3 regions of the Paenibacillus sp. FSL P4-0113 genome follow, and region 2 is predicted to be linked to each of the others. Evidence: riboswitches for the same ligand, from Rfam matches in the RefSeq annotation. Region 2 holds a riboswitch; each other region holds the start of a gene.

Region 1 (5,199 bases), 3.5 Mb from region 2:
CCTCATCTGATGAAGTCATTGCTAATAGCGGGACATGAGGATGGTATTGCTGCCATGTGCGAAGCAAGCCTTGCGAAACCGTCTGTTCTTCTTCTATATTGAGCAGTAACAAATCCACAGGATTATGGGCTACATAAGAGCTTGCATCCGTCGTATTGCTAACATGTACCACCTGATAACCTGCCTGCTCCAATGGACGAACAATTACGGGAGACGCTTCATTTACATTCACAAGCAAAATTAACGGGCTCATCTTTTCACCCACCTGGTTTGGACATAGCATTACATATTGGATACGAACAAGTTTGTGTTATAATCCATTAAAGCATATTAATATTATTGTAACAAAAAAGCAGAAAATCATTCTCCAAAGAATGGCTTTCTGCTTTTATGGTTTAACCCAAATAGCGATGATACAGACTTCTTGCTTTTGCCACGTCCTTTGTCCCATGGATCAGCGCTCTGCCATCTGCAAAAACAACCAAGCGATGCTCGCTTGTACTAAAGGAAACCAAAAACGGATTTCGCTCTACTTCCCCCTCTCCCAAAGAAGCAAATCTATCTGCCGTTTCTGCAAGATTCAGATGTATCGGGTTTGCTGGTCTAATTTGAACGGTATCCCTGCCGCACAAAACATCTGTTTTCTGCCGATGAGAGGCCGACAAATATGGATACGTCGGTTGGCTACCGCAAGAAGGACAGTTCTCCTTTTTAACGCTATCTACTGCTATCGCTACATACTCATTTTTCCACAAATCAAACGAAAGTAGCTTTCCTCTCAAATCTTCCGGATATCCGCCAAGAAGTTTGAAGGCTTCCGTAGTTTGGTTAGCCGTTACCATCTGTACAGCCTGCGGAATAATCCCGGCGGTATCACAGGTTTCCCCACCAAACGGTACAGTTCCCAGCAGACAGTGAAGACAAGGCGTTTGACCCGGTAAAATGGTGTAGGTTACACCATAACTGCCCACACATCCCCCATAAATCCATGGAATCCCATGCTTGAGTGCCATGTCGTTCATAAGAAGTCGGGTATCGAAATTATCGGTTGCATCCATTATGAGATCTACCCCTTGAATCAACTCTTCCAGTTCTTCCACCCCAACATCCAGTACATGCGCATGTATAACCGTTTCCGAATTAATATCCTTTAATCTTCGCTGAGCAGCTACTGCTTTGGGACATCTTTGCGCAGCATCACTTTCCTGAAAAAGCTGCTGACGCTGCAAATTGCTCCATTCCACGTAATCCCGATCTACGAGGCTCACCGTACCTACACCCCCGCGAACGAGCGTTTCCGCAATACCTGTACCTAACGCTCCGGTACCTATGATTAGTACGTGAGAGGAAGCAAGCCGGCGTTGTCCTGTCGGTCCAAAGGGCGCGAATCTTTCCTGTCTGGAATAACGATCACTTGGATGTGTTCCTCCTGCACCGGATTTGTCAGTTACCTTCATGCCTGAACCATACCTTCTGTCGGACTGCTTGCTGAAGCGTAACGCTTTACAGGAATCATGCCCGCCTCAAAACCATATCTTCCAGCACGAACAGCCAGTTTCATGGCCTCGGCCATTTTTACCGGGTCCTTCGCTCCTGATACGGCTGTATTCAACAAAACAGCATCTGCCCCTAACTGCATCGCTATTGCCGCGTCACCGGGTGAGCGAATACCCGCATCGACAATAACCGGAACCTCCGCCTGTTCAATAATTAGACCTAATGAAAACGGATTAAGCAAACCATGTCCTGTACCAATCGGTGAAGCTCCAGGCATAACGGCATGTACCCCAAGCTCTTGTAGCCTCTTTGCTAGAATCACATCGTCCGATATGTAGGGCAGCACGATAAAGCCTTCTTCTAACAGCTTTTCACTAGCTTTCAACGTTTCAAATGGGTCCGGCAGCAGTGTCTTGCTATCCCCAATGACTTCCACCTTAATCATATCGCACAGGCCGGAGGCTTTTGCCAATTTGGCAATACGAATCGCCTCCTCTGCTGTTGTAGCCCCTGCTGTGTTGGGAAGAAGTGTATACCGGCTCAAATCCAGCATATCGAGAAAATGCTGCTTATCCCGTTCCTCCAAGTTCAATCTCCGTACAGCAAACGTCAATATTTCCGTCTCAGCAGCCTCTACGGCTTGGGATTGGATATCTAGATCAGAGAATTTTCCTGTTCCCAACAACAACCTCGAGGTAAAAGATGCTTTTCCAATGGTTAACATAATCAACCGCCTCCCACAAAATGTACAATCTCTAGGCAATCTCCATCTTTCAGTACCGCTTCATCATGATCTTCACGGGTCAATATATGCCGATTCAGCTCCACCACTACGGTTTTCACCTTTACATCAAGCTCATGTAGCAATTGATTCACATGAGTGATTCGATTAGAAAAGGTCAGGCTCTGGCCGTTAATCGTCAGCTTCATAAGCTTTTCTCCTTGAGGAGCTCAGAAGAAAAACTACTTATCCCAAATTCTGCTGCACAAGCCCCATTAAGCATAGCTGCCATCGCACGCCCGGTAGCATCACTCAGCAGGACACCGTTGCGATAATGCCCGACTGCAGCATATACGCCCTCGACCCCAGGAACAATGCCTATAAAAGGATGACCTGATACAGCCTGCGGACGTAAGCCCGCCCAAGCGCGTATAAAAGAAGCTTCACGGACGCGCGGCAGCCAGGCAGAGGCACGTGCCAGCAACCCCTCCAAGCCTCCTACGGTCACCTCTTCGTCATATTGATGTGGAAGGCTCGTTGCCCCAATCCAAAGCTCGTTATTCTGTTTAGGCACGAGGTAAATATCATCAGCATAAATGGTATATTCTAACGGGTGATCCTTCAAGGAGACCGCTACCGCTTCGCCCTTGACCGGATAAAGTGGATATTCAAACCCAACCTGCGCTAGCAATTTCATGCTATCCAAGCCTCCGGCAATAATGACCTGATCGCAGGAAAAAAAGCCACTATCTGTTCGGACACCGCAAACTCGACCATCCTGTATGACCAGTTGCTCTGCCTGTGTACCAGACCATACCGTTGCTCCCAGCACCGCAGCAGCACCTGCATAAGCACGGCAAAGCTGGACAGGAGCCACTTGTGTCTCCTTTGAACGATATATTGCCCCGATCGCTTGTTCATCCAAACCTGGAATTCGTCGGGCCAATTCTTTCGCATCCCACCAGATAGGACAATCACCCTCTCGCGTTTTAGCAGCTTTCCAGCGTTTTTGGCCTTCAGTCTCCGTACGGAAAGGGGTCACAAACCCTTCAGTACGGAATTCCACCGAAATACCTGACAAACGCTCTAGATCACAGACAAGCTCAGGGAATGCATCTCGACTTATGCGAGCAAATCGTGATAGCTCAGAGTCGGTGAACTCTTCACTTTCCGCTGCCAGCATTCCAACCGCTGCTCCTGAGGCTCCCTCACCCGGGATCAATCGTTCCAGCATAATCGTACTTCTTCCCTCCTTGGCCACATGATAAGCAATGGAACTGCCGATGACACCTCCACCTATGACCAAGCATTCAGCGTGTCCAATCACTCTTTCCTCTGTGTGTATCTTTAGCATTTGTTCCGTATCTCCTCTCCATAAACCCTTCTGCTTTCAGCTTGCCTCTACTCTCGTTTTCTCGCTACAGGCTGTGAACTACAAGGTCTGCCATTCGCCTATACTCCATTGCAGCTGCAACGGGCGACTCAGCCTCCCATATACCAGACATCACCGCAATTCCGCTTGCTCCGGCCCTATAAAGCTCCGGGATATGATGCGGTTGTATGCCGCCTAGCGCAATCACCGGAATGTTTGACAGTCTGCAAATATGTTCAAGCTGAGCTAAACCCCGCGGTACAATACCGGGCTTACAATGGGTCTCATATACGTGACCATAAAGTACATAGTCCGCTCCTGCCCGCTCAGCAATTTGCATCTCCTCCAAGGAATGTACAGACACTCCACAGCGTGTACCCTTTGGAAGTAGGCTTTTCACATCCACAACAGGTAATCCATTAGCTGGTAATTGAACGGCTCCGACCAAAGTAAGTAAAGCTACATCCACACGATCATTTACTACAATTTGTTGCAAAGGAACTTCCTGCTCCACCAGGCTGCGAGTCAAAGAAAGCAATGCAGAGGCACCATTCTGTTTTAAACGTGCGTGTACATAATGAACATACGGACAAATCACAGCAGCCACTTGGGCGGCTTGTGCAAAAGTGCCCTTTTCCATCGAAATTGCGTGTAATTCGATTTTGTCTTCACCTCACATTGGACTAAAGGATCTAAGCTTAGCCAGCCACGTCTACCAGCAGGAATGAAAGGGGATTATATGTGAATCGTCTACGGAAGCTCGAACTACTTAAAATGAACGAAACGCAAAAAAACCACTTCCCCAAGGAAGTGGTTTAACGAACGTCCAATAATCGAACGGACCATGATATCCGTATACGTGTATCGTCCCACGCACAAACAAAAATAAAGATGGTGTTGCCTTGTTTGTACGGCGCTCACTTCCCTACGCTGGCATAACCCAGATCAGGTGCAAAGGGTCCGAAATCCATTTATTCCGTCTCAGCCGCATGGGCGGCTCCCCTAGTGTGACTATTTTATTGTATAAGCTAAAGATAGCTTAGCATATTTTTCTAATTCTGCAAACCCCACTTCGTGTGAAATTTGCTGGAACTGGATTTAGCTGATTTTAGTTAACTTTACTTGACCACTCTTCCACATTCCACGTTTTGGTTACCCAATCCTCGTAAAAGTCCGGTTCGTGAGATACAAGCAATACGGTCCCTTTGTATTCCTTCAAGGCACGTTTCAGCTCATCCTTTGCTTTAACATCCAAGTGGTTGGTAGGCTCATCGAACAGTACCCAGTTGCTTTCACGCATTAACAGTTTGCAAAGACGGACTTTAGCCTGTTCTCCACCACTGAGCGCAGATAGCGGACGCGTGATATGCTCATTTTTCAAACCGCAACGCGCCAAATGCGCTCGTACTTCATGCTGGTTCAAATGCGGAAATTCATTCCACACATCGTCAATCGGTGTAATTTTCTCGGCCTTTACTTCCTGCTCAAAATAAGCGGGCTGCAAAAAATCACCTTGATAAGTTTTTCCACTGATTGGCGGAATTTTTCCCAATATGGTTTTGAGCAATGTCGATTTACCGACACCATTGTAGCCGACAATTGCAATCTT
Region 2 (5,199 bases):
ACCGCAGCAGACGGGGATTAAAGAGTGGGGTGGACGGCTCCTGAACAGCGGTCTGTAGCTGAGAGTTGCGCTGGGATGTAGAAATCATGTAAGAGCCTCCTTATATAAAATTGATCTTCGTTTCATAGAATTTAGGTATAATTCCACTTGAAAATGATAGTGTATATCCGTATAGATACCTATTATCGTATGATGGGGGTTACCCAAAGTCAACGCCTGAACCGGAAAAGTAAAAATGATGCAAAGAATTGTCGATGTTTGTTCTCGTTCTGTAATATGGTTGTCACAAAAACATCGGTTTACAGTAGCCGCGACTATTCTATATAATTTATGTAACCATGTTTCATAGTGTGAAACGAATATGGAGACAAGAGGAGCGGTTCACGAATGGAAGACCGTAAATTAACCGTTCGCGCTGTAGAGCGTGCACTTGATATATTGCTGTGTTTTACCGCAGATTCGGATCTTGGCCTAACGGAGATTGCCTCCAAAATTGGCCTACATAAAAGCACGGTTCATCGGCTGCTGACTACGTTGGAGGATCGTGGCTTTGTCGTTCGGAATGCCGAAACGGAAAAATATCGACTTGGCTTCCGCATTTGGGAGCTATCCACACATTTGTCCCAAAGTGACGAGCCGGCGGTGTTGTTACAGCCTGCAATGGAAGGACTGCGTGACCGTCTGGGCGAAACGGTCAGCTTGTACTTACGGGACGGCAACATGCGTATTCGCATACAAGCCGTGCAGAGCAATCAGGCGATCCGCAGGGTTGCGCCTGTGGGTGCGCGTATGCCGCTGGCTGTAGGAGCCTCCAGTAAGGTGCTGGCTGCCTTTATGCCGCCGCAGGAGCTGGAAGCCCTGCTAAGCGGGAATGAATGGCCGCACTCGGTAGACGCGGAGGTCTATAAAGCCCAGCTGCAGGACATTCGCGAGAAGGGCTATGCGACCAGCTATGAAGAACGGGAGCCAGGGGCCGCTGCTGTGGCCGCACCAATTGTGAACCGGAAGGGACAGGTCACTGCGGCTTTATCTGTATCCGGTCCGGTCAGCCGGCTTGCACCCGAGACGCTACATGACTTTGCTCCGATTTTGATCGAAGCGGCTAAGGAAATGGGGCTTATGCTTCCGTAACAAGAATGAATGCAGTTGAAGCAAGCAGAGTGATTTGATGAGGAGCGTCTTCTTGCTAAATGGAACCTAGAAGGGTTGCCAAAGTCATAAATTTGAAGTAGTCTGATAAGGATGGCGGGATGTCTGTTATGTCCGCCTCATGTGAATAGAAGTATCGCAGTTACTGGGGGAGCCTGTAATGCCGGGCTGAGATGGAATCGTGTAAGATTCCGGACCCTTTGCACCTGATCTGGATCATACCAGCGTAGGGAAGTAATCGGCCATTGAAATGTATACGCAGCTGCTGTCTACGGTGACGCATTGGAATAGGATTATTCCACATGTGCACGGTCTGGATAGCAGCCTCGTTAGATTAGCCGGTTCCCTCGGGAACCGGCTTTTTTGCATAGATCAGCGCCACCCTGGGAATGGTTCCGGATCGGTGTGTCATTTCATCGAAACGGGAGGAATGGACAATGAAGCCGTCAGAAGTAGAAGGAACAAAAGGAACAGAATTGAAATCAGCAGAAGTAAGGTTGGCAGGAACAAGGGAAGTTGAGGTAGAGAGAACAAACGGGAAGCAAGCCAGTGGGGTAACGCCCTTTCCAGGGAGCCGTAAGGTATATATTCAAGGCTCGCGGCCGGACATTGCCGTGCCAGAGCGCGAAATTGCTCTCCATCCTACACATACGCCGCAGGGCACGGAGCATCATGAGCCATTGCGTGTGTACGATACGAGCGGTCCCATGACTGACGAAGCCTATCAGGTCGATATCCGTCAGGGCCTGTCTCCATTACGGCGAGCTTGGGCACTGGAACGGGGCGATGTGGAGGCTTACGAGGGACGCGCCGTCAAACCGGAGGATAATGGACTGAAACCTGGCTCCAAACGGGAGACAGTTGAATTTCCCGGCGTGACCAACCGTCCGCTTCGTGCTTCGCAAGGTCGTACAGTGACGCAAATGCATTATGCACGGCAAGGGATCATTACGCCCGAAATGGAATTTGCGGCGATCCGCGAAGGGGTGGAGCCTGAGTTTGTACGGCAGGAATTGGCGGCTGGACGAGCCATTTTGCCTTCGAATATCAATCACCCGGAAAGTGAGCCGATGGTCATTGGGCGTCATTTTCACGTGAAGATCAATGCGAACATTGGTAATTCTGCGGTTACCTCCTCGATTGAGGAGGAAGTGGAGAAAATGACCTGGGCTGTGCGTTGGGGCTCGGATACAGTTATGGACCTATCCACAGGCCGTAATATCCATACCACACGTGAATGGATCATTCGGAATTCTCCTGTACCGATTGGAACTGTGCCGCTGTATCAGGCACTTGAAAAGGTGAACGGCGAAGCAGAAGCGCTGACGTGGGAGTTGTATCGCGATACGCTGATCGAGCAGGCGGAGCAGGGAGTGGACTATTTTACAATTCATGCGGGTGTATTGCTGCGGTATATACCGATGACGGCGAATAGAATGACGGGAATTGTGTCCCGTGGCGGGTCGATCATGGCAGCCTGGTGCCTTGCGCACCATCAGGAGAATTTTTTGTATACACATTTTGAAGAAATCTGCGAAATTATGAAAGCCTATGATGTGGCCTTTTCTCTCGGGGATGGTCTACGTCCAGGTAGTATCTATGATGCGAATGATGAAGCACAGTTTGCAGAGCTGGAAACGTTGGGCGAGCTAACGCAAATCGCATGGAAGCATGATGTTCAGGTCATGATTGAGGGGCCGGGACATGTCCCTATGCATAAAATCAAAGAGAATGTGGATTTGCAAATGGAGATTTGTAAGGAAGCTCCTTTCTATACCTTGGGACCGCTCACGACGGATATTGCCCCCGGATATGATCATATTACCTCAGCCATCGGGGCGGCGATGATCGGTTGGTTCGGGACGTCCATGCTGTGCTATGTTACGCCTAAGGAGCATTTGGGTCTTCCGAATAAGGATGATGTCCGTGAGGGTGTCATTACCTACAAAATTGCGGCACATGCTGCCGATCTGGCGAAGGGCCATCCACGGGCGCAGCAGCGGGATGATGCTTTGTCCAAGGCACGCTTTGAGTTCCGCTGGCGGGATCAGTTCAATCTGTCGCTTGATCCCGAGCGGGCCTTGTCCTACCATGATGAAACGCTACCAGCAGAGGGAGCCAAGGAAGCACATTTTTGCTCGATGTGCGGCCCCAAATTTTGTAGTATGCGCATCACGCAGGACATTCGCGCCTATGCAGCGGATAAGGGGCTGAGCACCGAAGAAGCAGTGGCCGCTGGGATGCGTGAGAAGGCAGAGCAGTATCGGGATGGCGGTCAGTAAAACGAATGTGTGAGTTTAGGAACGCATGAATCAAAAAAAGCCGTGGTTCTCTACAGTCGATGTAGGAAACTACGGCTTTTTGGCTTATGTAAAGCGAGTCATGCAACCGGATAAACGGCGCCTTATTTTTTACCCATTTTTTCATTCAAAATGTCCTGAAAGCTGAGCTTCTTCTCCGAGCTATCTTCTTTCTTCTGCATACTCACCGCGTTGGCACGTTGGTATTGGTGGTGAAAGGGCATCAGGGTGTGGACGGTTAAGTTCATTGTATTCATGTAGATCATTCCTCCAATTCCATATTGTCAAATTCAGATTGAGTTGCTTAGGACGTCTGTATAGGACTATTTGTATGTACTTGATGTCGCAATGCTATGTAGGTTGCTTGGTTATGTTTCAATCATTATACCCACATTTTTTCAAAGTAAAACGCCTTTGACATAAAACAGGAAGATGGTCATGTGTGTTCAAAATGCCGATTAGGAGGATGGTCGTTTTAGGGGAAAATGTGCCTAGGTCTAAAACAAGGGCTTGAGGCCCGTTTTCTTAGTTTAGTAGTCGGGATTGTGTTTTTTTTGTCGAATAACCTTGTAAAAGGAGGGTTTTGCGGACTCCTCAAGTCAGGATTGAGGCAGTCTGGTGGCGAATTAAAGTGTCAAAGTTGTATTGACTTTATGTTTGGTAGTAGATACCATGAACTGGTTGTCAGCGTATTTTGACAACAAGAGTCAGCCAATCGATCTGGCGATTCATCCTTTGAAATGTTAGAGAGAGGATTAGAGCATATATGAAAAAATGTATTGCAGACATCGCATTTATTATTCTGGGTGCGTTTTTTTTCGCGCTAGCTGTTAATCTGTTTGTGATCCCGAATGAGTTTGGCGAGGGGGGCGTTACAGGGGTCACAATCATCCTGTACTACCTGTTTCAGTGGTCTCCCTCGATCGTTAATCTGGTGATTAATGGCTTGCTGCTGATTGTCGGATATAAATTTTTAGACAAGAGAACGACCTTGTACACTATCATTGCGGTCGCTTTTAACTCGCTGTTTTTACATTTAACAGTCAACTGGCGGATTGATTCGCATGAGCCGACGATTAATGCCGTATTTGCCGGAGTTTTGGTGGGGGTTGGCATAGGCCTAATCGTACGGGTAGGCGGCACTACGGCGGGTACGGTCATTTTAGCACGGATTGCCAACAAGTATCTGGATTGGAATATCAGTTATGGCCTGCTGTTTTTTGATTTGATTGTCGCATTCTCTTCCTATTTTATTATTGGCCCGGAAAAATTGATGCTAACTATCGTTATTTTGTACGTTGGTACGAAGGTGATGGACTTTATGATCGAAGGACTGAACCCCAAAAAAGCGGTCATGATCATTTCGGAGCACCAAGATAAAATTGCCGAGATGGTCATTACGAAAATGGATCGTGGAGTTACTGTCCTGTCAGGCCACGGTTATTACACTAAAAATCCAAAAGAAGTGCTGTATATCGTCATTAGTAAACAAGAGGTATCGGCGCTCAAAAAGATAGTGAAAGCCATCGACACAGCAGCATTTATCACCATTCATGACGTGCGGGACGTGTTCGGAGAGGGTTTTCTGGATATTTCGAAGTAACTGGTGGTGTGAAGATAAGGTAATAGGAGAATAGGGTGAGAAGTCGGTCCTGAGGGATCGGCTTTTTGTTTTTGTGATGTTTCTTCCATTTTTGGTATTGGGAAATATGCATAATAAAGAGGAGTCACTCAATTCTTGTTATATGGA
Region 3 (5,199 bases), 2.2 Mb from region 2:
ATTGGCTGCGGATCTGATTGGCTTTCCGCACCGCCTCCCCCGGCTCCCTATAATCAATCAAGCAGCAACATGCGTTCTCGTAGACTGAAGCTGCCTCCGTGTCCTTGCACTGTATATATTGGTAAAAACAAATTACATTGGGATAATCAATAGCCCTGTCATTATCGCTAAAAATGGCTATAGGTCCCTGCACACAAACCTCTCCTTTTCCTCCGAATAGTTCTATTTTGTTGAAAAAGAATTAAAAATGTTTGTTTATAGGGGTTAAATTAATGCCCAAATACTTCATATTTTCTTAACAAAATAGCTGACACTCCATGATATATAAGGGAATAAGAGAAGAAAAACTGATTTTCATACTTGATAAAACCAGAGTATTTAGACCCGATCCATTAGAACCAAAATCATCAGAATTAGTTAGCGAATCTATATCGAAAATCGGTTCTTTTAGATCAATAGAAAGAAATGAATATGGTTATTTTGTCATAGAAAGATAGATGAATAAAACAGATTCGCATGTCTATACTATGGACAACATGTCATCTTTCGTCATGAATAATCATGAAAATGAAAAGAAAGAAGGTCTTTTTATGGAAGCTTTTTATGTCAATCGCGATGGGTCATTATCTACTCCATTGCGGGGAAAGGATGTGTTAGCAAATGCCCTTTTGAACAAAGGTGTCGCTTTTACAGAAGAAGAACGCAAAGAACTGGGTTTGGAAGGAATCCTTCCTCCCACCGTCCTTTCATTAGAGAAACAGAGCGTACGGGCATATCAGCAGTTTCTGGCACAACCCACCATGCTGCGTAAAAATGCTTCTCTCAACGACCTTCATAATCGAAATGTCGTCCTCTACTACCGGCTGTTAACCGATCATTTGAGTGAAATGCTGCCCGTAGTCTACACGCCGACCGTAGGAACTGCGATTCAAGAATACAGTCACGAGTACAACCGTCCTGGGGGCGTATATTTGTCGATAGATAATCCGAACGGTATTGGACAAGCATTCTATAATTCCGGTTTGAGCGGCGAGGATGTGGACCTGATCGTCGTGACGGATTCCGAAAGTATTTTGGGGATTGGGGACTGGGGTGTCGGGGGGATTAACATTGCTATTGGCAAACTTGCAGTGTATACGGCTGCGGCAGGCATTCATCCAGGGCGGGTGCTGCCCATTGTACTGGATGTAGGCACGAATAATGAAAAGCTGCTGAATGATCCGCTGTACATCGGAAACCGCCATAAACGGGTTCGCGGAGAAGCCTATAACCAGTTTATTGATACTTTTATCAGCAAAACGTTAGCTCAATTCCCGAAGGCGCTTTTACATTGGGAAGATGTGGGTAGCGTAAATGCTCGCCATATTATAAGAAAATACGGACAAAGCATTCTCACCTTCAACGATGATATACAAGGCACAGGAGCGGTAACCTTGGCTGCGATTCTTTCGGCAGTAGGTGTCACCAAGATTCCGCTGCGTGAGCAAAAAGTAGTTGTCTTTGGCCCGGGGGCAGCAGGAATCGGCAACGCTGACCAAATTCGGGGAGCCATGATCGCGGATGGTCTTTCGGAGGAAGATTCATTCAAGCCATTTTGGGCTTTTGATTACCGCGGACTGTTAACGGACGATATGGAAGATGTCCTGGATTATCAGAAACCATATGTACGTAAAAAAGAAGAGGTCAGCTCATGGACGCGGTCGGATGACGGCAAAATACCACTGCTGGAGGTCATCCGTCAGGTGAAGCCTACTCTATTGATCGGAACTTCCGGTGTAGCAGGTGCCTTTTCAGAAGAGATTATCAAGGAAATGGCCAAGCATGTGGAACGCCCGATCATCATGCCCATGTCCAATCCTACAAACCTTGCCGAAGCGGTACCCGAGGATTTGATACAGTGGACCGATGGCAAAGCATTGATCGCTACCGGAAGTCCTTTTGAGCCCGTCACCTATAACGGTACGGAATTTGAAATTGGACAGGCGAACAATGCCTTTGTTTTCCCGGGACTAGGTCTGGGTGCGATTGTAGTGAAAGCCAAAAGGATTACCCCTGCCATGTTTTCAGCCGCAGCAGATGCCGTTGCCAATGGCGTGGATTCGAATAAGCCTGGCGGTGCGCTGCTCCCTCATATCCGAAAATTACGTGATGTTTCGTACGCTGTTGCGGTTGCGGTTGCGAAAGCCGCGATTCAGGATCAGGTAGCCCAGGCACACATTTCAAATGTGGAACAAGCTATACGAAATGCAATGTGGAAACCGGAATATACGAAGGTCAAAGCAGTAGAAAGTGTAATTCATCACCCTCACTAATGCCCCGTTTAGGAAGAATATTGCCTTGTTCAGACAGGCAGAATACGTCAGTTCAAGCAAGGAGAATCGATCTATGAGTGTCGGACATATCTTGTATATTTTGGTGCCGATTTTTTTCGTAATTATTTTAGGGTGGTTAGCGGGGCATTACAAAAGCTTTGATGCCTCTTCCTCCAAGGCCCTAAATGCACTGGTTACCAAATTTGCACTGCCTGCGCATCTATTCATTGGTATCACGACAACGGACAGGAAAGCACTCATCGAGCAATGGCCATTCCTGCTGGCTCTGTTCATTGGCATTGTCGGCTTTTTTGCCGTTCTCCTTCTACTGTCCCGCTTTGCGGGGAAGCAGTCAGTGAAGGATGCCGCCATGTTTGCTTTGAACTCAGCACAGCCTACCTTTGCTTTTATGGGTATTCCGGTGCTTGGAGCCATCTACGGTTCCTCTGCTGTCGCCATTCCGATTGCGCTTACGGGAATTGTAGTCAATGCCGTCCTTGACCCGGCGGCTACCATTATAGCTACCGTAGCCAGCCGGAATTCAGGCAAGGAACGGAACGGTCACCTCGGAAGGTTAATCTGGGACTCCATTCTTCATGGCTTAAAAGAACCGCTGGTGCTGGTTCCACTGATTGGTGTAATTTTGACCTTGTTCGGCTTCCATTCACCGGATTTGTTGAACAAATCGTTGAATCAAATCGGAGACATTACGTCCGGAGCCGCTTTATTCGCTGTCGGAGTGACCATTGGCGTACGCAACATTAGTTTTAGTGTAAGTGCCTTTGCCATCGCACTGTTAAAAACAATTGTACAGCCATTATTAATGCTGCTGATCGCCTACCTGTGCGGTCTGTCGTCTGCAGATACTGTGAAGGCAGTTCTGCTCGTCTCCTTCCCGGGTTCAGCAGTCGCTGCGATGATCGCTACGCGTTTTGAAAGCCTGGAATCAGAAACAGCCTCCTCCTTTGTCATCAGTGCTGTCATATCGCTCGTTACACTCCCAGTTCTGATTTCTCTTTTGGTATAAATTCTGATTATTTAGACACTGGAGCCTGCCGCGAACTCCTTTGTGTAGACGGAACTGACCTTCTCCAGCACTTTTTCCCTCGAAAGCGAACTTCTGCTCTGTCACTTGACCTTTGACCAGATAGACGTATGTTTGACATAGCGTATGAACGAATGTACAGTAATAGTCAAAAGAATAGAAGTCCACTAGGGGAGCCACTATGGCTGAGACAAGAACGTATCTTGGACCCTTTGAACCTGATCTAGTTCGCACTAGCGTAGGAAAGTGGAGCCTTTATATATAAGGTTTCAAGCGTTTTTTTGCGCATTGGGCCTATTGTTGAAGCCGCTCCATTTTCCGGGGCGGCTTTTTAGCGTTGTTCCGGAATTGTATCCTTACAGGACTTCTTGCTCTTCAATTTAATGGAGGTGGGGAATTTGAGTTTTACACAAGAACTTCGTCGGAAGGCGGACGGCATTTTTCAAGCGATTTTTGAGCATCCCTTTGTGAGAGGTATTGCTAAAGGAAGTTTGACAAGGGGACAGCTGATTCACTATGTAAAACAGGACTTTGAATATTTGAACGCCTACATGCGGATATACGGTATCGCAATCTCCAAATGCACCAATCGGGAAGACATGGCTGTATTTAATGAACAAATCTCTTTTATTCTCCACAGCGAGGTTCATCCGCATCAAAATTTCTGTGCTGTCGCAGGGGTGACCTATGAAGAGTTGCAGGGATATCCACTCGCTCCGTCGGCCCATCACTATATCCGTCACATGCTGACGGTTGCGCATGAGGGTAGCCTGGGCGAGATCTTGGCTGTGCTGCTGCCATGTATGTGGACGTATGTTGAGATTGGCCGCAGGCTACTGGATGAAGTAAAGCCGGATGAGTCCCATCCGTTCTATGAATGGATGGGCTTCTATGGAGACCAGCTTAATGATACAACACTCAAGTTCCGAGAACGTGTAGATGCTTGGGCGGAAGGCGCAACGGCTGCTGAGCGGGAGCGGATGATTGAGCATTTTATACTGAGCTGCCAGCTGGAATATAAGTTCTGGGACATGGCTTATAAGCAGGAAGAATGGCCGGTCCAGATGCAGGCAGCGGTCTTGGAATAGTCAGCCTGTCAATTCGATGCGTGAAGTACGTTTAATGTCCTGTTGAACCACCAACTATAGAGAGGATAATCATGATGAGTACATGGGAAAAAAGTTATTTAGATCTCCTGACGAAGGTACAAAACAGCAACCCCCTCGTTCACAATATGACCAACGTGGTAGTCACCAACTTTACGGCCAACGGCCTGTATGCATTGGGCGCCTCCCCGGTGATGGCCTATGCACCCGAGGAAGTAGCAGACATGGCAAAAATAGCGGGGGCCGTTGTGTTAAACATCGGTACGCTGAACCGCGAACTGGTGGATGCCATGATCATTGCTGGACAATCAGCAAATGCACACGGTGTTCCAGTCCTGCTAGATCCGGTCGGTGCGGGAGCAACGAGCTTTAGAACCGAATCGGCACTGCGAATCCTGAGTGAAGTCAAAATCTCGTTGGTGCGGGGCAATGCAGCCGAAGTCGCGCATCTTGTTGGAGAAGCGCGTGAGATTAAAGGCGTAGATGCTGGTGACCGTGCTGACAGCGGCAATGTCGATCTGGCAATTCGGGCTGCTCGAACGCTCAATACAATGGTAGTCATCACTGGAAAGGAGGACGTCATCACTGATGGGGCCGAAGTACGAATGATTAGCGGCGGAGACGCGCTGCTCACGAAGGTAACCGGAGCAGGCTGCCTGCTGACCTCTGTGTTAGGTGCCTTTGCAGCTGTTGAACCCAACTTGCTGCTCGCAGGTACAGCAGGCTTGGCATTTTA

What was found. Region 2 has a riboswitch for thiamine pyrophosphate ahead of thiC (phosphomethylpyrimidine synthase ThiC). Riboswitches for the same ligand answer to the same signal wherever they lie in the genome.
Region 1: it holds a riboswitch for thiamine pyrophosphate, as region 2 does, so the genes downstream of both, MKX46_RS03500 (thiamine phosphate synthase) here and thiC (phosphomethylpyrimidine synthase ThiC) in region 2, are expected to answer to the same signal.
Region 3: it holds a riboswitch for thiamine pyrophosphate, as region 2 does, so the genes downstream of both, tenA (thiaminase II) here and thiC (phosphomethylpyrimidine synthase ThiC) in region 2, are expected to answer to the same signal.

The regions. Positions count from the first base shown of each region.
Region 1 is NZ_JBBPAZ010000001.1:936,491-941,689, forward strand. Features, by position in the region: gene MKX46_RS03475 (response regulator transcription factor) at 1-253, opposite strand, end outside; gene MKX46_RS03480 (ThiF family adenylyltransferase) at 396-1,457, opposite strand; gene MKX46_RS03485 (thiazole synthase) at 1,454-2,221, opposite strand; gene thiS (sulfur carrier protein ThiS) at 2,224-2,427, opposite strand; gene thiO (glycine oxidase ThiO) at 2,424-3,572, opposite strand; gene MKX46_RS03500 (thiamine phosphate synthase) at 3,637-4,230, opposite strand; TPP riboswitch at 4,496-4,604, opposite strand; gene MKX46_RS03505 (ABC-F family ATP-binding cassette domain-containing protein) at 4,699-5,199, opposite strand, start outside.
Region 2 is NZ_JBBPAZ010000001.1:4,466,389-4,471,587, forward strand. Features, by position in the region: gene MKX46_RS19345 (alpha/beta hydrolase) at 1-88, opposite strand, end outside; gene MKX46_RS19350 (IclR family transcriptional regulator) at 388-1,131, shown strand; TPP riboswitch at 1,287-1,399, shown strand; gene thiC (phosphomethylpyrimidine synthase ThiC) at 1,587-3,431, shown strand; gene MKX46_RS19360 (hypothetical protein) at 3,554-3,706, opposite strand; gene MKX46_RS19365 (YitT family protein) at 4,216-5,052, shown strand.
Region 3 is NZ_JBBPAZ010000001.1:2,262,803-2,268,001, forward strand. Features, by position in the region: gene MKX46_RS09390 (glycosyltransferase) at 1-193, opposite strand, end outside; gene MKX46_RS09395 (NAD-dependent malic enzyme) at 591-2,312, shown strand; gene MKX46_RS09400 (AEC family transporter) at 2,386-3,339, shown strand; TPP riboswitch at 3,517-3,619, shown strand; gene tenA (thiaminase II) at 3,756-4,445, shown strand; gene thiM (hydroxyethylthiazole kinase) at 4,520-5,199, shown strand, end outside.